DNA from 2 places in the Thermoanaerobacterium thermosaccharolyticum DSM 571 genome. Region 1 is predicted to be linked to the other one. Evidence: predicted binding sites of a transcription regulator. Region 1 holds the regulator's gene; the other holds the start of a gene.

Region 1 (11,118 bases):
TGAAGTTCCTGGTGCTGGCTTTTGATGCCCAATCGAGGGCTCGTGCTGGGAGTTAAGAAAAGAGGGGCAACCTGCAATGGCATGTGGGCATTGACCCCCTTTTCGTGGAGACCTATTCACGTGGCATGATGCTACGGTATAGGGTGAACCTACCATGCGGTAATAAAGCTGTGGGTAGTGTAGCCTGCCTTGAGTGATTAAGGTGGTTATCAGACTGAACTTTAACTTAATGAGCTCTTAAGTTAAAGCTATTGCTGATGAAACCTTAATTGCAAAAGAGGATAGGAATTAACAAACCGTCGAGGAAAGCTCCTAGGCTGCTCGAACGAGGCATATTGAGGATTACAGTGTGGACTAAGTGGTAATCCAGTCATACCATTGGCGACAAGGTAGATTCAGGCTTAAAGGGAAACCGCCAAATGGCGACAGTTGGTGCCTGAATGGGAAATCCTGCTGGACCTAAGCCACAAAATTTACTCAATATGCTACCACTTCAATACATAGGGAGGATTTTTTTTAATGCGCTCAAAAAAACTTAATATAAATTATAAGTGGACTATAAATGCTTTTATTTTTAGCTTTGTGTTGGCAGTTATTATGAATTTTTCTTCAGATATCTTATTGAAAAAAAGCAATATAATAATTGCTTTTTTTGTATTATTAGTTATTGTGTTTACAGGAATTTTATTTGATATTATAGGTATTGCTGTTGCAACTGGTACTGAAGAGCCTTTTCATTCGATGGCGTCAAATAAAGTTTTTGGTGCGAAACAATCTATTAAATTGATACGAAATGCAGATATTGTTACAAATTTTTGTAATGATATAATCGGTGATATATGCGGAATTGTGTCTGGTGCTGCTTTAACCAGTATTATTACAAAATTATCTTTGTCTGGTGCAAGAAGTACTGTATACGCAACTATTTTTGGAGGAATATTATCTGCCGTAACAATTGGTGGCAAAGCTTTAGGGAAAAATTTTGGTATGCATAAGAGTCAGTCTATCATATTTGCTGTTGGCATATTTCTAGCCTGGATCGAAAAATATACAGGTGTAGATTTTTTTCCTTCTAATTCTAAAAGGAATAAAAAATAGAAAGTGAGTGGGCGTGATGCTCGAAAGAATTAATACACCAAACGATATAAAAAAATACAGTGTAGCTGAACTAGAAGCTTTATCAAAAGAGATACGTAGTTTTTTAATAGAACAAATATCAAAGACAGGTGGACATCTTGCATCCAATCTTGGGGTTGTTGAGTTAACAATTGCACTTCATTATGTATTTGATTCACCTACAGATAAAATTATTTGGGATGTTGGTCACCAAAGCTATGTACATAAGATTTTAACTGGAAGGCGTGATTTATTTGATGGTTTAAGAAAATTTGGAGGATTATCAGGATTTCCAAAAAGAAACGAAAGCGTACATGATATATTTGAGACAGGCCATAGCAGTACATCAATATCTGCCGCTTTAGGGATAGCAAAAGCAAGGGATCTAAATAACGAAAAATATTCTGTTATATCTGTTATTGGAGATGGTGCACTTACTGGTGGCATGGCTTTTGAGGCTTTAAATGATGCTGGCAGATCAAAAACTAACCTAATTGTGATATTGAATCACAATGAAATGTCAATATCAAAAAATGTTGGAAGTCTTTCGCTGTATTTAAGTAAATTGAGAACGGATCCCAATTATTTTAAGTTAAAACGGGATTTGGAGAATATATTAAATTTGATACCTCCAATAGGCAAAAGCATTCACAAATCTATAGAAAAGATTAAAGATTCCATAAAACAATTATTTGTTCCCGGCATGTTTTTTGAAGAGATGGGATTTACATATTTAGGACCTATTGATGGCCATGACCTTGATTCTCTAATTGACGTATTAAAAAGGGCAAAAAAAATGGAAGGGCCGATATTTATACATGTAATAACAAAAAAAGGCAAAGGTTATGTGTTTGCTGAAGAGAATCCTGATAAATTTCATTCAGCAGTTCCATTTAATATAAATACAGGCGAGTTTAAGAAAAAAAATTATGATACATATTCTGATGTATTTGGTAAAACTTTAACAGATTTGGCTACGAAAAATGATAAAATTGTAGCGATAACTGCTGCAATGCCTGATGGTACGGGATTAAACTATTTTGCTGAAAAGTTTCCCAACAGATTTTATGATGTAGGAATAGCCGAGCAACATGCAGCCACATTCGCAGCGGGTATGGCCATCAATGGCTATAAGCCATATTTTGCTGTATATTCAACGTTTTTGCAAAGAGCATTTGACCAAGTAATACATGATATATGTATACAAAATTTGCCTGTAGTTTTGGCGATAGATAGAGCTGGTCTTGTAGGAGAAGATGGTGAAACACATCAAGGTGTGTTTGATGTTTCATTTTTAAGGATGATACCGAACATGACTATTATGGCTCCTAAAGATGCCAATGAATTTGTTGAAATGATTAAATTATCAAGTATGATGCAGGGACCTTGCGCAATAAGGTATCCAAAAGGAAATGCAGGTGATTATGATAGCAAAAGAAAAGTGAGCTTTAAATTAGGCAAAGCTGAAGTTATACGCGAAGGTAGTAATGTGGCTATTTTTGCACTTGGTAGGATGGTTAATATTGCAATAGATGCTATAGATAAACTTCAAAAAAATTCTGTAAATCCATATTTAGTGAATCTAAGATTCGTAAAGCCCCTTGATATTGAGACGATCTTGGGGATTTCAAAAAAAGTTGATTATATATTTACTGTTGAAGATAATGTAATAGTAGGCGGTGTAGGCAGTGCTATATTAGAGCTTCTTAGCGATAACAAGATTTATAAAAAGTTCTATAGATTTGGTTTTCCAGATAAATTTATTGAGCATGGCGATGTGGATAGCTTATTTAAAAAGTATAGATTAGATAGTGATTCTCTGGCAGAAAAAATTATTGAATTGGTGATATCATGAAGGAAAAAGAAAGAGCAGATATATTATTAGTGAAGAAAGGTTTTTTTACATCTCGCGAAAAGGCTAAAGCTTCAATTATGGCAGGAGAAATATTTGCAGATGGCAAAAGGGTAAATAAGGCTGGAGATATAATCAGCGTTAATTCAATACTGGAAGTAAAAGGTAAATCCAACCCTTATGTTAGTCGTGGAGGTTTAAAGCTTGAGAAAGCGATAAAATATTTTAAAATTGATGTAAAAGATAAAATCGCAATGGATGTTGGAGCATCTACTGGTGGATTTACAGATTGTTTATTAAAAAATGGTGCTAGAAAGGTATATGCTATTGATGTTGGATATGGCCAGCTAGATTGGAGCTTAAGAAATGATAAACGTGTTGTAAACATGGAAAGAACTAATATACGTTATCTTAATGATTTACCTGATGTTGTCGATATAGTGACTATAGATGTGTCTTTTATATCACTTGCTATTGTAATACCGGCAATTAAGAAATTCTTGAAAAATGATGGTGAATTAGTATCTCTCATAAAGCCGCAATTTGAAGCTGGGAGAGAAAAAGTTGGGAAAAATGGTGTTGTAAAGGACCGAAGCGTCCATATAGAAGTTATAAATAAAGTTATTGATGTATTAAGAGGACTATCATTTGGTATTCAGGGAATTACTTTTTCTCCTATAAAAGGCCCAGAGGGAAATATTGAGTATTTAATTTATGCAAAAAATAATGATACCAATTTCATTGAAATTGATGTTGAAAAATTAGTAGAAATGTCGCATGATATACTTAATAAAAATAAAAAGTTATAAAAAGAAGGATATTTAAAAATTTTGTAGAATTATGAATTTAAGTTTTTAAATATGTGGTGATTGAATGAAAAATATTTGCGTTATACCTAATGTACACAAAGATAAAAATTTAAGGATGACCCAAAGTCTTGTCAGCTGGATTATTGAACATGGTAATAATCCTGTTTTAAATGAAGTTATTGCATCGAAAATTGGTTATGCTGAATATGGCAAAAGTACTTCAGAAATTTTTGAAGTCAGCGATTTCATTGTAGTTTTAGGTGGTGATGGTACGATTTTAAACGTTGCCAGACAATGTGCATCATATTCGACTCCAATTCTCGGCGTTAATTTAGGACATCTGGGATTTTTAGCAGAGGTTGACAATGAAAATGTATATGAAGCGGTAGAAAAGATAATCAAAGGGGAATTTTCAATTGATAAAAGGATGATGTTGGAAGCAAGTGTTGTTAAAGATAATATGGAAGTAGTTAATTTTATTGCTTTAAATGATATTGTTGTAACTAGGGGTTCTTTTTCCAGGATGGTAAAATTAAAAGCATTTGTAAATGAACAATATGTGAATACTTATTTAGCAGACGGAATTATTATATCCAGTCCAACAGGTTCAACTGCATATTCTTTATCTGCAGGAGGGCCTATCGTGTATCCGAACCTAGAATTGTTTGTCATAACACCAATATGTCCTCATACATTGCATTCGCGCTCAATAATTGTATCAGAAAAAGATAGAGTAAAGCTTGTAATAGTGGGAGAGAATCAAGATGTAATGATAACAACCGATGGACAGCAGGGTTATAAACTAGACAGTGGTGATACTATTTATATAAGGAAGAGTAATAAATATACTAATTTAATACGACTTAAAAATACAAATTTCTTCGATTTATTGCGTAGCAAGTTATCAGAGAGAAATATTAACATATAACAAGGAGTGTAAGAATGATGAAGTTAGCTAGACACGCAAAAATTCTTGAGATAATAAGCAAAAATGAAATTGAAACTCAGGAAGAATTAGCTGATGCCCTTCAAAAAGAAGGGATAAAAGTAACTCAAGCGACAGTATCCCGTGATATAAAAGAATTAAGGCTAATAAAAGTATTGAGCGCTGATGGTAAAAAATATAAGTATGCATCTATGAAAAATCCAGATAATAAAGTTACTGACAAATTAGTTGCACTTTTGTCTGGAATTGTAAGCATAGATTATGCCGGGAACACAATAGTCATTAAAACACTTTCAGGTACGGCACCTGCGGCTGCGGAAGCATTGGATACATTAAACTGGAATGAAGTTGTAGGAACGCTTGCTGGTGACAATACGATATTTATGTTAGTAAGATCGGAAGATTCCATAAAAGAAATTATTGATAGAATTAATGAGTTAATTAAATGAATAGTTTTTAAGGGGGATTATTATGATCCTTGCACTGAGTATAAAAAATATAGCGTTAATTGAAGAAGCCGAGATAAAATTTGAAGATGGTTTAAACATACTTACCGGCGAAACAGGTGCCGGTAAATCTATTGTTATTGATTCAATGATGCTTTTGCTGGGTGGAAGGGCAAACAAAGATATAATACGGAATGGCACTCAAAAGGCAACGGTAGAAGGTATTTTTTTAATAAATTCCCACAGGGACTTAATACATAACATTCTTGATGAAGCTGGTATCGAATATGAGGAAGATGATACTCTAATAATAAGTAGAGATATAACTGAAAATGGAAGAAACTATTGCAGAGTCAATGGTAGAATCGTATCATTATCTTTTTTGAATAAGCTTGGTACGTATTTAGTAGACATTTTGGGGCAGCATGAGCATCAGTTTCTTCTTGATAACAGTAAACATATGTCGATATTAGATAATTTTCAGGATAAAGATTTTTTTAGAATAAAAAATATGATCAAGGATTTGCTGGAAAAATATAATTCTTTAAATAATAAATTAAAAGAATTTAATTTGGATGATAAAGAAAAAATATCAAGGATAGATCTTCTAAAATATCAAATAAACGAAATTGAATCAGCTAACATAAAGCCAGGAGAAGAGGATGATTTAATTGAAAAGCGCAATATATTGATGAACTCTGAAAAACTATTTAATTATATGAATGAGTCGTATAATTTGCTTTACAAAGGTATAGAAGATAATACTTCTATCGTTGATAGACTTAGCACTGTTTTGAAAAATTTAGATACTTCATTTCGAATAGATAAAAAACTTGAAAAATTGAAAGATATGGTTGAAAGTGTCTTATATACATTGGAAGATTGCTCCTTACAAATAAGAGATTATGTAGAAAATATTGACTTTAATGCAGATAATTTAAATGAAATTGAAAAAAGATTGGATTTGTTAAATAATCTTAAAAGAAAATATGGACGAACGATAGAAGAAATAATTAAATATAAAGAGGAAAAAAATGACGAATTGTTAAAATTGTTAAATGCGGAAAAAGAAATTAATAAAATAAATGAAGAAAAAGAAAAAATAATGGCTAAGATAAAAAAATTATCTGATGAATTACATTTAAAAAGAAGAAATGTGGCAGATTTCCTTGAAAAGAAAATCAGTACTGTATTAAGTGAGTTGAATATGCCCAATACAATATTCAAAGTTGATATCAGAAAAAAAGATGTACCAAACGAAAATGGAATGGATGATGTAGAATTTTTGATTTCAACTAACATTGGAGAACCATTAAAACCACTTGAAAAGATAGCATCTGGTGGTGAGCTATCTAGGATAATGTTAGCTCTTAAAACAATTTTAGCAGATTTTGATGGTATTTCAACGTTGATATTTGACGAAGTTGATACGGGAATTAGTGGTAAAGCGGCACAGGCAGTTGCAGAGAAAATAGCTTTAATATCAAGAAATCATCAAGTTATATGCGTTACACATTTGCCACAAATTACTTCTATGGCTGATGCACATTATAAAATTACAAAAGAAGTTAATAAAGATAAAACATATATAAAAATTGAAAAGCTTAATTACGAAGGAAAAATAAAAGAATTATCACGAATAATAAGTGGTTCAATTATGACAGATACTACTTATAATCATTCAAAAGAATTAATTGATTTGGCACAAAAATATAAAAATTCTATAAGACAAAGGTAAATATACGGGTTTAAAACCGTATTTTTTTTATTTTTTGAAAAAAAGTTATTAATTAACTTAGAAATCTAGCTTTTTATTGACAGTATATAAATCATATTAAAAGGTTAATTTAATCTTAGCAAAATTAAATGAGGGAGTGATTAAATTGAATCGGAATAAATTTAAATATTTAATTTTTATTTTTTTATCAGCTTTAATTATATATGTTAATTATATACCAGCAATTAAAGGTATTTACCAAACTCCCACTTATTTTAAATTTTTTGAAGGAGAGAAAGTAAATTTTAATTTTAATCTACCTCTGAAAGTTGGCTTTTATACAGATAAAAAAGGTATTGTTAAGATTATTAATAACGATAATAAAAATATATTAAATCTGGGAAAACCATTTTCTGTTGAAACATTAAATCGTGGAAAGGTAAATATAAATTTTAAACTTTTTGGAATTTTGCCAATAAAAAATGTTTCTGTTGATGTTATACCAACAATAAATGTTATTCCTGGTGGACAATCAATTGGAGTTAGACTCAATACAAAAGGAGCACTTGTCGTTGGATACTCAGATATAATAGGCACAGATGACAGAATATATAGCCCATATAGAGAGGGTAAAATACAAATAGGTGATATTATTCTTGAGGTTAATAATATAAAGATTAGCTGTGCCGACGATATCACGAATATTATAAATAATCAAAAAGGTTTGCCTGTTACTTTAAAAATAAATAGAAAAGGTAATATTGTATATGCTAAAATACACCCTGTGTTGGCTAAGGAAGATGAAAAATACAAGTTAGGATTGTGGGTGAGAGATCACACTGCTGGAATTGGAACATTAACATTTTATTCTACAGATAAAAGATTTTATGCAGCTTTAGGGCATGCAATAACGGATGTTGATACAGGAGATATATTATCAGTAAATAATGGTCAAATAATGAAATCAAGAATAATATCTATTAATAAAGGGAAAAGAAGCAGTCCTGGAGAGTTGAGTGGAATTTTTTTAGAAGAAGTTGATAATATAGGAAATATTGAAAAGAATACTGAATATGGAATATACGGCAAAGTATATAAAAATATAAATGACATGGTTGGAAAACAGATTCCGATAGGTTATCAATCCCAAGTTAAAGAAGGATCTGCAAAAATTTTAACAACAATTGATAATACAGGAGTTAAAGAATTTGATATACAAATTGTAAAAAAAGTAGAGCAGAAAAATCCAAATCAAAAAGGAATGATAATTAAAGTTGTAGATAAAGATTTGCTAAATAAAACAGGAGGAATAGTGCAGGGGATGAGTGGAAGCCCAATAATACAAAATGGAAAGCTTATTGGAGCGGTAACGCATGTATTTGTAAATGATCCTTCGAAAGGTTATGCTGTTTATGCAGAATGGATGATAAATGAAATGAAAAATTTACAAAGTGACAAGAATGTATTTTATAATTAGGGAAGAAAATTTTCCCTAATATTTTTATTGTTAAAAGAAGGAAATTAAATTTTTTTGTAGAATATTATAAAGTAGATTTGTTTTTTTATAAAGAAAAAAGGCATAAGGAGGGGCGTTTCTTGTTAAAAAAAATTAAGCTAGGAATTTGTGATGATAATAAGGAATTTGTCAATATCATGGTGGACTATTTATCGTCGAAAGAAAATATTGAGATAATAGGCACTGCAAATGACGGCAACCAAGCAATAAATTTAATACAGAATAATGAATTGGATTTATTAATCTTAGATATCATAATGCCGTATTTAGATGGTATTGGGGTATTAGAGAAACTAAACGAATTAAAAGTAAAAAAGCCCAAAATAATAATACTTTCGGCAGTGGGACAAGAAAAAATTACACAGAGGGCGATAGGCCTTGGAGCAGATTACTATATTCTAAAACCGTTTGATTTGGAATTGCTTTCAAAGAGAATAACAGAAATAATGGAATATCAAACAGATGTAGTTTCAAAAGCTATTATGCCAGTCATAGGAGAGAAAAAATCAGCTGATTTGGAGACTTTGATTACACAGGTTATACACGATGTAGGTATACCAGCACATATTAAAGGCTATTTATACTTAAGAGATGCGATTACATTGGTTATCAGTAATATTGAATATCTAAATTCGGTAACAAAATTATTGTACCCTAAGATAGCAGAAAAATATGAGACGACTCCCAGCAGGGTAGAACGAGCAATTAGACATGCAATTGAAGTTGCATGGAGCAGAGGTAAAGTTGATGTTTTAAATGACTTATTTGGTTATACAATAAATGATGAAAAAGGTAAGCCAACAAATTCTGAGTTTATAGCACTTATCGCTGATAAATTAAGATTAAGTTTAAAGGTGAGTTAATAAAGTACGGTGAGACCTTCACCGTATTTTATTGTTTTACCTTGTTTAAAATTGTGCTATAATAAACAAAGAATAGATGTATGGAGGTTAAACCATGCAAATTACAGGCACAGTTAAAATAGATAAAAAAACGAAAAATCTTGCGAAGCGTATAGGACCTGGCGAAATTGCTGTCATAGATCATGTAGATATTGATGAAATTGGTGCAGAATCTCTAATTGAAAAGAAAATATTAGCAGTAATAAATGCAAATAAGTCAATAAGCGGTAGATATCCAAATTTAGGTCCATCGATTATAGATAAGGCTGGTATACCGATAATCGATGAAGTTGGTGAAGATATATTTGACTTATTAAAAGAAAATGATAGAATCACTATTATAGATAATGAGATATATAAGGATGGAAAATTAATAAAAAAAGGTAAATTATTGACACATGATGTTATTAATTATAAAATGGAGGAGTGCAAAGAAAATCTTGAAGTAGAGCTTGACAAATTTATTGAAAATACGCTTGAGTACGCCAAAAAAGAAAAATCTTTTATTTTAGGTAACATTGAAATACCCGATGTAAAAACAAAATTTAAAGATAGGCAAGCATTAGTTGTTGTTAGGGGCAAGGATTATAAAGAAGACTTATATACTATTAGACAGTATATAACTGATGTAAAACCGATTCTAATAGGTGTTGATGGTGGTGCTGATGCAATACTTGAATTTGGATTGACTCCTGATATTATCGTAGGGGATATGGACAGTGTTAGTGATAAAGCGTTAAAACAAGCAAAAGAAATAGTAGTTCATGCGTATCCTAATGGTAAATCTCCAGGATTAGAGAGAGTAAAGTCTTTAGGTCTTGATGCGCATATCTTTAAAGCTCCTGGAACTAGTGAAGATATTGCAATGCTTTTAGCATATGAAAAAGGAGCGGATCTGATAGTTGCAGTTGGTACACACTCAAGCATGATAGACTTTCTGGAAAAAGGACGAAAGGGAATGTCCAGCACATTTCTTGTTAGGCTTAAAATAGGTTCTAAGCTAATTGATGCCAAAGGCGTAAATAAGTTATACAGAGAGAATTTTAGATTGTCTTATGTTTTCAGCATAATTTTCGCAGCAATGGTTCCACTAAGTGTAATAGCTTATTTTTCACCGCCCATGCAGCAGCTTCTAAAGTTGTTGCAATTGAGGATAAGGCTTTTAATTGGATTTTAGGAGGAGATTTATGAACGTTAATATTAGATACTATGTTTTAACGATAGCAGCAATTTTTATGGCATTAGGTATTGGTATATTTATAGGATTTATGCTTGACGGGCAAAAAGTTTTTTCAGAACAGCAGGATACAATTATAAATCAGTTGGAGCAAAAATTTAAAGACATTCAGACAGAAAATTCTAATTTAAAAGATAATGTTCAGAGCTTAAATAAACAGCTTGACTATATGAATCAGTACAATAAAATAGTATTTCCAGAACTTGTAAAAGGACGTTTAAATGGCGTAAAAGTAGCAATAATAGAAACGAATAATGATTTTATATATCCAGGTTTGCGAAATGCATTGATGAAAGCAGGTGCGACAATTAGTTCAATTACGATATTTAAAGATAATTTAAATAATTTAGATGAGTCTGATAAAACAGATCTGCTTAACAACCTATCTAAATATGGAAATGTTGACAGCAATCATCTTGTAGAAACTCTATCACAGAAATTAACAGATGTTATAATTTCGGGACAAGATGCCGAGCTAATAACATATCTGAAAGATAAAGGATATATTGATTTTACTGGAACACCTGGAAGTACGGATTTTATAGTTTTAGCAGGAGGTAGCAATCTTAAAAATAAC
Region 2 (11,118 bases), 1.1 Mb from region 1:
TTGCCGTGAGTAGGTATATTAATAACAAATGAAAAATATCCTTCTTTTAATAATCGTATAGCATCCTTTATATTGACATGTTTCACATTAATGCCCATAGAATTGAAATGCCTTGCAGTACCTGATGTGCCAAATATCTCATAACCAGCATCGTAATATTTCTTTACCGTAGCCATTGATTCGGCCACATTTTTGTTCGATATAGATATTAGTATTCGACCACTTGCCGGTATATTTAAATTTGCTCCTACCATAGCCTTATAAAGAGCACCTTCATAGCTTAAATCTATGCCCATTATCTCACCAGTTGACTTCATCTCCGGTCCTAACATCACTTCAACATTAGTAAGTTTTTCTGTAGAAAAAACCGGTGCTTTGACGATTGTATGTGTGGTCTTTGCACATAGCACTTCATCATATCCGAGACTTTTAAGTGTCTCACCTAAGGCGATTTTAACAGCTATATCTATCATAGGCACTCCTGTCGCTTTGCTCATAACTGGTACGGTCCTGGATGCTCTTGGGTTTACTTCTAAGACGTACACAACGCCATCTTTCACAACGAATTGTATATTGATAAGCCCTTTTACATTTAAGACATTTGATATCTTCTTTGTATAATCTATAATCGTAAATATTTCATGTTCAGATAAGTTTCTTGCAGGATACATTGAAAAACTATCGCCAGAGTGAACTCCTGCTCTTTCAATGTGTTCCATTATTCCAGGTATTAAAACATCGACTCCATCTGACACTGCATCTACTTCAACTTCTCTTCCTTCGACGTATTTATCAATAAGAATAGGCTTTCCTGGAGACACTTTTATCGCATTTGATACATAATCTATGATTTCCTGAAGCGTATTTACTTTTTCCATTGATTGGCCGCCAATAACGTATGATGGCCTTACAAGAAGTGGAAATCCCAGCGTCAATGCCACATCTTTTGCATCACCAACTGATAGCGCATAGCCACCTTTTGGCTGATTTATATTTAATTTTTTAAGGAGCTTTGAAAACTTTTCTCTATCTTCACTGGTGTCAATGCTTTCAAAAGATGTGCCTAAAATGTTAACGCCGCTACTATACAAGCCTTGTGCAAGGTTTATGGCTGTCTGGCCTCCAAACATTACCATCACGCCAAGAGGCTTCTCTTTTTCAACGATGTTTAATACATCCTCAAGCGTTAATGGTTCAAAGTACAGTCTGTCGCCAGTATCAAAATCCGTGCTGACCGTTTCGGGATTATTATTTATTATAATTGATTTGACTCCTTTGCTTCTAAGTGCCCAGAGAGCTTTAACAGAACAGTAATCAAATTCAACACCCTGTCCGATCCTTATAGGACCTGAGCCTAAAACTATGACTTTCTTAATATCATGGTGTATTGGAACTTCATCATATTCACCGTAAGTTGAATATATATACTGTGTAACTGATTCAAATTCTGCTGCGCATGTGTCCACCATCTTATATGCCGGGACTATTCCGTAGCTTTTCCTTAATTCCCTTACATCTTTCTCATCTAATCCTTTTATCTTTGCAATTTCCCTATCTGAAAAGCCCATTCTCTTAGCTCTTTTCAATAGATCGTGCGTCAAGTCGTTAATAAATATCTCTTTTTCCATGTTGATTATATTTAAGAGCTTATTTATAAACCACTTATCTATCTTTGATATTTCATTTATATAATTTACAGTGACACCGCGTCGCAGTGCTTCAGCTATATAAAATAGCCTCATATCATTTGGCCTTTTTATATTATCGATTATTTCTTCATCGCTTAACTTTTTTATACTATCGTTTATAAGACCGTACGCTTTTATTTCCAAAGACCTTACAGCTTTTAAAAGTGACGCTTCAAAGCACCTGTCAATAGCCATCGTCTCGCCAGTAGCCTTCATCTGTGTGCCGATCTTCCTGTCAGTCTCATAAAATTTATCAAAAGGCCATCTTGGTATTTTTGTGACGACGTAATCGAGGGATGGCTCAAAAAAAGCTGTGGTCTTCCCTGTGACAGGATTCTTTATCTCATCAAGTGTAAAACCTATTGCAATCTTCGCCGCTATTTTTGCTATAGGATAACCTGTAGCTTTTGACGCCAACGCACTTGAACGGCTGACCCTTGGATTTACTTCTATGACGTAGTACTGATGGCTGTTGGGGTCTAATGCAAATTGAATATTACATCCACCTTCAATTTTCAATGCCTTTATTATTTTTAAACTGGCTGTCCTTAGCATCTGGTATTCATAATCTGTAAGTGTCTGTGATGGTGCAACAACGATACTATCTCCTGTATGCACACCTACAGGGTCAAAATTTTCCATATTGCATATTGTTATACAGTTATCGTTGGAGTCCCTCATGACTTCATATTCAATTTCTTTGTATCCATATAATGACTTTTCAATCAAGACCTCATGGGCCATACTTTTCTTTAAGCCCATGTCTGTAACAACTCTTAGCTCTTCTTCATTATTGACTATGCCGCCGCCAGTACCTCCCAATGTAAAAGCAGGTCTAACTATGAGGGGATATCCACATTTTTCTGCAAATTTAACTGCATCTTCCACATTGTTGACTGTTGTACTTTCCGCTATCGGCTCACCTATCTCTTCCATCTTTTTCTTAAACAATTCCCTGTCTTCTGCAGTTTTTATAGAATCAATAGAAGTACCTAAAACTTTGATACCGTACTTATCAATTATTCCACTCTCCTTTAGCTTTACAACAACATTTAAACCTGTCTGGCCTCCAATTGTTCCTAGAATACCATCAGGTCTTTCTTTATCTATTATGGCTTCTAATACATCTACTTCTGGATTTTCCATATAGACAATATCTGCAATCTCTGTGTCTGTCATTATTGTAGCAGGATTGTTATTCACCAAGATAACTTTTAATCCTTCTTCTTTTAGTGATTTACATGCTTGTGTGCCGGAATAGTCAAACTCTGCAGCTTGACCTATTACGATAGGCCCGGAGCCTATAACAAGCACTTTATTCACTCCTTCATATTTCGGCAAGATAAGACCTCCTTCTATAAACACATGTAATATCCATAAATTTATCAAATAGATACATAGAATCATGAGGACCGGGGCTTGCCTCCGGGTGATATTGGACAGAGAATACCGGCAAATATTTATGCCTTATTCCTTCCACTGTGCCATCATTTAAGTTTATATGTGTCACTATTATATTTTCGCGATTTATTGAGCTTTCTTCCACAGCATAACCGTGATTTTGAGATGTGACATATGATTTGCCCGTCAGCAAATCCTTCACTGGCTGGTTGGACCCCCTATGTCCAAACTTCATTTTTACTGTATTGCAGCCCATTGCAAGTGCGATTATCTGATGTCCCAAGCAGATTCCTAAAACAGGTATTTTGCCGATAAAATACTTTGCAAGTTCTATGGCATTAACCGCATCCTTAGGGTCACCTGGCCCATTTGAAAAGAATATCGCTTCTGGCTCTATCGCCATTACATCTTCGCAACTTACATCATATGGAAATACATATATGTCAAATCCAACCTGATTTAACATTTTTAAGATGTTCTTTTTAGTGCCAAGATCGATAAAAGCCATTTTCGGACCTTCACCCTGTATATGGTAAGCCTTTTTTGTTGACACATCTTTAAGCAAATCGCCGCTAATGTTTGGCACAGAAGCGTTGACATCATTTGTAATGATGCCTCTCATGGTCCCATTTGATCTTAATTTTTTAGTTAATTCCCTTGTATCAACGCCTGCTAAAATAGGTATTTCATTGCTGTCAAGGTAGTAAAGCAATGAAGAGTCTGAGAGAAAATTGCTGGGAATATCACAGTACTCCCTAATGACATATCCTCTAATATGCGGCTTCTCTGATTGAAAGTCGTACTTATTGATTCCGTAATTCCCAATTAAAGGATATGTCATGACGACAATCTGTCCAGCATAAGACGGATCTGTGATGATTTCCTGATATCCAGTCATGCCTGTATTAAAAACCACTTCTCCAAAACCTTGAAATTTTTTACTTATAATATTGCCTTCAAAAACACTGCCATCTTCAAGCTTCAAGTACCCTTTCATCTTAAAACCCCATTTCATGTAATACATCGTCAAGAATTATCGTAGCAGTATCAAGTTCGTCAGTAGTAACGATAAGTGGAGGTACAAATCTTAGAACATTGTGATTTACACAGTTTATGAGAAGCCCCTTCTTCAAGGCATTTAACACTATCTCACCTGCATCGTCTAAATCCACTTCGCACCCTATCATCAAACCCTTGCCTCTTACATCTTTTATGACTTTGTATCTATCTTTTAATCCATTAAGCTTCTCCTTAAAATATTCTCCTTTTTTTGATACATCATCAAGAAATCCTTCTTTTGTAACCTCTTTCATGACTGCAATTCCAGCTGCACAAGCAAGGGGATTTCCTCCAAATGTTGATGCGTGATCCCCTGGTTTAAACACTGATACGCTTTCTTTTGCAACAATAGCACCAATTGGGATACCACCTCCCAGTGCCTTTGCCAACGTCATAATGTCCGGCGTTATTCCGAAATGTTCATATGCAAAAAGCTTACCTGTACGTCCAATACCAGTTTGAACCTCGTCAATGATCAAAAGTATGTCATTTTCATCGCAAATTTTCCTAATCTCTTTTAAATACTCTAAACTACCTTCGTGTATACCGCCTTCTCCCTGTATAACTTCAATCATTATTGCACATACATCATCATCTAAAGCGCTATAAATATCTTCAATTTCGTTATATTTTACATATTTAAATCCTTCCAGCAAAGGTCCAAAACCTGCATGGTACTTCATCTGGCCTGTTGCTGTAAGTGCACCGAAAGTCCTACCATGAAATGAATTTTTTGCAGATATGATTTTATGCCTTTTATCGCCATATTTTATAGATGCATATTTTCTGGCTAGCTTAATTGCTCCTTCATTAGCTTCTGCCCCGCTGTTGGCAAAAAACACTTTGTCACCAAACGAGTTTTCCGCGATCATCTTGGCAAGTTCAATCTGATTTTCATTCCAATAGAGATTTGAACAGTGTATCAATGTTTCTGCTTGATTTTTGATAGCATCTACAATTGGTGGGTAGCAGTGACCAAATGCATTTACAGCAATGCCTGCTACAAAATCAAGATACATGTTTCCATCTGTGTCCCAAACTTTTGTGCCGTTACCTTTTACCAATGTCAGGGGATACCGTCCATAAGTATTCATGATATATTTCTTATCATCAGAGGTTATCATCATCAAAACACTCCTTTCCAATCATTGTGCCAATTCCTTCATCAGTAAATATCTCTAAGAGAAGCGAATGTGTCAATCTTCCATCAATAATATGTGCTCTCTTAACACCATTCTCTACAGCTTGTATACAACATTTTAGCTTAGGTATCATTCCGCCTGTAATCTTACCTGTCGTCATAAGTTCTTTAGCCGCATCCAAGTCTATCCTAGATATTACACTGCTTTTATCATTTACATCTGACAAGATGCCTTCCACATCTGTTAAAAGTATGAACTTTTCTGCTTTTAATGCTTCAGCAATTTTACCTGCTGCTGTATCAGCATTTACATTGTACGTCTTTCCATCTTTTCCGACGGCACATGGAGCTATAACCGGTATAAACCCCTTATCAAGCATCATCTTTATTACATCTATATTGACTTCTTCAATCTTTCCCACATAACCTATATCACCATTTGCAGTATCTTTCTCGGCCACAAGAAGCTTACCATCCTTCCCGCTTATCCCTATGGCTTTGCCGCCTATCTCATTTAGCATTGAAACTATCTCTTTGTTTGTCTTGCCTGTAAGAACCATCTCAACTACTTCCATGGTCTTCTCATCTGTAACACGTAGACCATTTACAAATTTAGATTCTATATTTAGGCTTTCAAGCATCTTGTTTATGTCAGGACCGCCGCCATGGACAATAACAGGATTTAAGCCGACATACTTTAACAATACTATATCTTGCATAACCATTTTCTTTATCTGGCAATCTATCATGGCATTGCCGCCATACTTTATCACAACAGTAGCACCGGAAAACTTTTTAATGTAGGGTAGGGCCTCTATCAATATTTCAGCTTTTGCGATTTCATCGCCGTATTTTTGCCTTTTAATCATGTTCGATAACTCCCATTGATTTTTACATAATCGTAACTAAAATCGCAGCCCCACGCTAAAGCTTCATATTTTCCGGCATTGAAATCAACTACTATCGAGATTTCTTTTTCGCTTAAAATCTCTTTCGCTTTGTCTTCACTGAAGGGAACATAGCCACCATTTTCACAAACCTTTATGAGTCCTTTGTTGCTTTTCAAATATATATCAACGCTATCTTGCGAAAAATTAGCTCCTGAATATCCTACAGCCGCAATAATTCTTCCCCAATTGGCATCTTCACCAAATATAGCCGTCTTGACCAAATTTGAATTAACAACAGACTTGGAAGCCAAGATCGCATCATCTTCCGTAGGTGCATTAACCACATTGACTTCCATGAATTTCGTAGCACCTTCACCATCTTTTGCTATTTGTTTCGCCAAATGCTTATTTACATATAAAAGCGCGTTATAAAAAACCTGGTACTCCTTTGTCCCCTCATCTATTGTAGGATTACCTGCCACACCATTTGCCAGCATTATTACAGTATCATTTGTGCTCATGTCTCCATCGACAGATATCATGTTGTAAGATCTCTTTACAGTATCCTTTAAAGCTTTATTTAAAGCGCTTTTTGATATATCAGCATCTGTCGTGATAAAAGACAGCATAGTAGCCATATTTGGAGAAATCATGCCAGAGCCTTTTGCAATTCCGCCTATCTTAACTTCAACACCTTTTATATTGAACTTTACAGCAATTTCTTTCGTAAATGTGTCCGTAGTAAGGATAGCTTCTGCAGCTTCTTTTCCACCATCTCTTGATAAGTTTTGAACTGCCAACTCTATCCCTTTAGCAATTTTATCCATAGGAAGCGTCACACCAATAACACCTGTTGAGCAGACAAGCACATCGTCTTTATCTATGTTAAGTTTCTCTGCTGCCATAAAAGCCATAGAACAGGCATCTTCATATCCTTTTTGACCTGTGCAAGCATTGGCATTGCCACTATTTGCAACTATTGCTTGCGCTTCACCATTTTTTATTTTCTCCATGTCTAATAACACAGGTGCAGCTTTCACTTTGTTTGTCGTAAATAACGCTGCTGCATTTGCTTTTTTTTCTGAATATATCAAAGCAAAATCTTTTTTAGATTTTTTTATGCCGGCAAAAACACCTGAAGCTAAAAAGCCCTTAGGAGAGGTGATATTCCCTTCAATTACCTCAAAATCCTCCATTATCATATCCTCCTTAAGCTTATCTTTATGGGAAAACTGGCACCATTTTTAACCCTTTATTCTCATCGATGCCAAACATTATATTCATGTTTTGAACAGCCTGCCCAGATGCACCTTTTACCAAATTATCAATAGAAGACATGACTATCAATGTGTTAGAACGCTTGTCGATTTCAAGTCCTATATGACAGAAATTTGAACTGTATACGCTTTTTGTAGATGGGTATTCGCCGATATTCAATACTTTCACAAAATATTCATCTTTATAGAACTGACTGTATATATCATGTAAATTCTCTATTGAAATATCTTTTTTCAATTTGCAGTACATTGTACTTAATATTCCTCTGGTCATAGGCGTCAAATGGGGAGTAAAAACGACTTTTGTATCTTCAAAATTCAACTTTGAAAGCTCTTGTTCTATTTCAGGTATGTGTCTGTGATTTGCTACATTGTAAGGTTTTATACTTTCATTGCACTCTGCATACATATTGCCTAGTTTAGGGCTGTGGCCTGCACCAGAGATACCAGATTTCGAATCAACGATTATATGACTTTCTATCATTCCGCTTTTTAAAGCAGGTGCCAATCCCAGAATGACAGATGTAGGATAGCATCCCGGATTTCCTACAACCATCGCTTTTTTAATCTCCTGTCTATGAATCTCCGGAAGTCCATATACTCTACTTACACTGCCGTAATCATTTTTATCTGACCCATACCACTCCTTGTACATATTAAAATCATCAAATCTAAAATCCGCACCAAGATCAATGAGTTTTACTCCACTACTGCATAATTTTTCAGCTATATTCATTGCATATCCAGACGGAAGTGCTGCAAATACCACATCACAATTTTCAACAATGTCGTCAATTTTTAGTTCATGAAGTTCAGCGTCACAAAATCCCTTCAATGAATGATACACATCTTCAATCTTTTTGCCATTGAAGTTTTGAGACGATAAATATTTTATCTGTACATCTTCGTGATTTGATAAGATTCGAATGAGTTCTACACCTGTATAGCCTGTAGCTCCTAATATGCCAACCCTCACCATCGAGATCCACCTCTAATATTTTATATATATTAATTTTGATTTATATTTATGCATTAAACATTAAAAAAATAATATGAAATATGTATAAATAATACTTGATTTTTATATTTATTCACCGTTTTTATTATTATATCACCTTCTGAAATTTTTTCAAGTATTTTTCGTAAAAAAAATAGTTAAATTTTCATCCATTTATAGTAAAATATAATTAAGAAGTATTCCTTTGTCTGAAAACTGTTCAGGAGGTTTAATCATGGGAAAGAAAATAATAGGAATTGTACTTATATTGCTTGGGCTTATATACCTAAACGACAATCTGGGCTTACTGTCAAGATATGGAATAACATTGGATATGTCTAATATATGGCCTCTTTTCATATTGATCCCCGGAATAATGATGGAAGTAAGTTACTTTAAACAAAGAAAAAATCCCGAAATCTTAGTCCCCGGCGGAATACTTACATCAATGGGCATCATTTTTTACTTTGACATCTTCACAAACTGGATTTACTCTGAATACACATGGCCTCTATACATTCTATCTGTAGCAATAGGCCTCTTTCAGCTTTACATTATAAGCAGAGATTTAGTGCTAATAGGTCTAGTCATGGTCATAACCGCCGCTGTAATATTAAGCTATGTGTCCATTTTGTACAACCAATTCTCCATCGTATGGCTAAACCCAAACTTGATAATCTCAATAATGATAATTTTATTGGGACTTGCTTTAGTCATAAGAAGCCGGAGAAAATAGCATTATACAGAAAATGGCTGAAATGTAAGAATAATCAGAAATACAACACGCATAAATATAAATATGTAACATATAGCAAAGTTCTGAGACATTTAATAACACAATTTTTTCCCTTTTGATTGTGTAACACTTTTATGAGATCTTAATAAAAAATTTATGGAGATGAAGCAATCGTGCTTATTCATTAGCTCTGTCTATCTTTCATTTTTAACATAATAAATGCTGGGTTTTTTATAATTTACATATACAGTTAAGGACTTTCCTTCTTTGTCAATACCCTTTATTATCCAGTAAACTGGACAAGGAGATTTTTCCATAAGTTTTGGATCATCAAAAAATTTATCTAAATCAACTTCTAAATTTTTAAGCTCTTCTGATTTTACTTTAGTAATTTCCGTTTTTTCTTTAGCCACTTTCAAAGCTTCATTATCAGATATTCCACCAACCACATCTCCTTGTTTTTTTAGATTTGAACATCCTGTGAGAGCCAAAATAAGTAACATTGTCATTGTCCATTTTTTTGATATCATAAATGTCACCTTTTTATGGAATTTCTTTGCTGCTACTTTGTAAATAACCTATAGAAGTTATAACAATGCTTCCTTTAGATATCTAAAGTAACAAAACTTCCATTCAATCTAAAGTAATCCACTCTGATTTGCACTTTTCTCTTTTGACATACCACCACAGTATATTACCTGAAATATTTCCACCGCTTGTAATACCTGAATCTTTTAACTTCAATGTTTCATTCTTCTCTATTGAGTAAATATATAAACCATCACCGTTTGTATTCCATGAAATGAATTTATCATTAAGTGAACTATTCCAAACGCCAGTCATTCCCCAATTTACAATTGTCTTCTCTTCTTTTGTCTTTATATTGTATAATTTCAGAATAGAATCGCCTGAATTCCATACTATATATGGATATTTAATTGATGCACCGCTAACTCTTAATCCTTCATCTAATATTCTTTTCTCGTTATTTTTAAGATTTACAAGGACCAATTCCCCATTTCGCGCTAGTGCTTTCATATCGATTTTTCCAATATCATATACAATCCAATCCCCATCCAACCCTGGCTGTCCAAATTCTCCATCTTCAACATTTAATTTATCAATGATTTTATAAGTATTGTTTTCAATATCGTATAATTTGACAATTGCATTAACAGATTCTTTATCTTTTTCAAAAGCTGTCCAGACAATTTTTCCGTTAGATGCAGATATCAGCGCTCCTAACGAGGTAGGCGTTTCCGTTTTTACATCTGCAACTTTTCCCTTATCAATTTCTATGCGACGATTGTCATCTATATTCTGTGCATACAAAACCCAATCGCTTTTTGTCATATCGTTGCTGGATTCAACATACACGATCCAATTCCCCATGACTTTTGCATCATAAATATTTTTAGAAGCTCCAGCATTAATTTTAAGCATTATTGAGCCATCAGTTGAAGTGGCAAAAATGCTGTTGTCTACTTCAGGGTTGACCTGTAAAAACACTTTTCTGCCATCATCAAGCACAGCTATTGGATGTGCATTTTCGATTGATGAGGTTTTTTTAGCCTCTAGCTCATCAAGTATATTAACATTTGTTTTAGCAATAACTGTATTTTCATCATCTGAGTCTGTCTTTATACTTTTAATACTACAGCCACCAATTATTAAGATTATGATGATTAATAAACATATTTTTACTTTTTTCATAATAGCCTCCTAGACAAGGCAATCAATCCATGCCATTCACATTTGGAAAATAAACATCATTTTCGCCAATTAAAGTTTTCGCTTTTGGTACATTATATTTTGATACAACATTTCCTGCCGTATCAATTATTTCAATATCATTTATCGTTCTGTGCATAATCCCTATTAGTTTATCATCCTTCACAGCAAATATATACAATTCTGTCCCTTCAGCCT

What was found. The regulator ArgR, encoded in region 1, controls arginine synthesis, uptake and breakdown. The targets are predictions, from matches to a motif close to ANTGNATAAANATACA.
Region 2: the regulator ArgR is predicted to act here: its motif matches at 8,475-8,490, upstream of argC (N-acetyl-gamma-glutamyl-phosphate reductase).

What each region holds. Positions count from the first base shown of each region.
Region 1 is NC_014410.1:1,324,838-1,335,955, forward strand. It holds gene TTHE_RS06520 (hypothetical protein) at 520-1,098, shown strand; gene dxs (1-deoxy-D-xylulose-5-phosphate synthase) at 1,115-2,971, shown strand; gene TTHE_RS06530 (TlyA family RNA methyltransferase) at 2,968-3,777, shown strand; gene TTHE_RS06535 (NAD(+)/NADH kinase) at 3,842-4,705, shown strand; gene TTHE_RS06540 (arginine repressor) at 4,720-5,172, shown strand; gene recN (DNA repair protein RecN) at 5,195-6,907, shown strand; gene spoIVB (SpoIVB peptidase) at 7,053-8,363, shown strand; gene spo0A (sporulation transcription factor Spo0A) at 8,483-9,265, shown strand; gene steA (putative cytokinetic ring protein SteA) at 9,360-10,481, shown strand; gene TTHE_RS06565 (copper transporter) at 10,492-11,118, shown strand, end outside.
Region 2 is NC_014410.1:234,488-245,605, reverse strand. It holds gene carB (carbamoyl-phosphate synthase (glutamine-hydrolyzing) large subunit) at 1-3,029, opposite strand, end outside; gene carA (glutamine-hydrolyzing carbamoyl-phosphate synthase small subunit) at 3,016-4,104, opposite strand; gene TTHE_RS01205 (acetylornithine transaminase) at 4,088-5,272, opposite strand; gene argB (acetylglutamate kinase) at 5,259-6,158, opposite strand; gene argJ (bifunctional ornithine acetyltransferase/N-acetylglutamate synthase) at 6,155-7,375, opposite strand; gene argC (N-acetyl-gamma-glutamyl-phosphate reductase) at 7,401-8,435, opposite strand; gene TTHE_RS01185 (LiaF transmembrane domain-containing protein) at 8,689-9,189, shown strand; gene TTHE_RS01180 (hypothetical protein) at 9,384-9,719, opposite strand; gene TTHE_RS01175 (hypothetical protein) at 9,823-10,902, opposite strand; gene TTHE_RS01170 (hypothetical protein) at 10,925-11,118, opposite strand, start outside.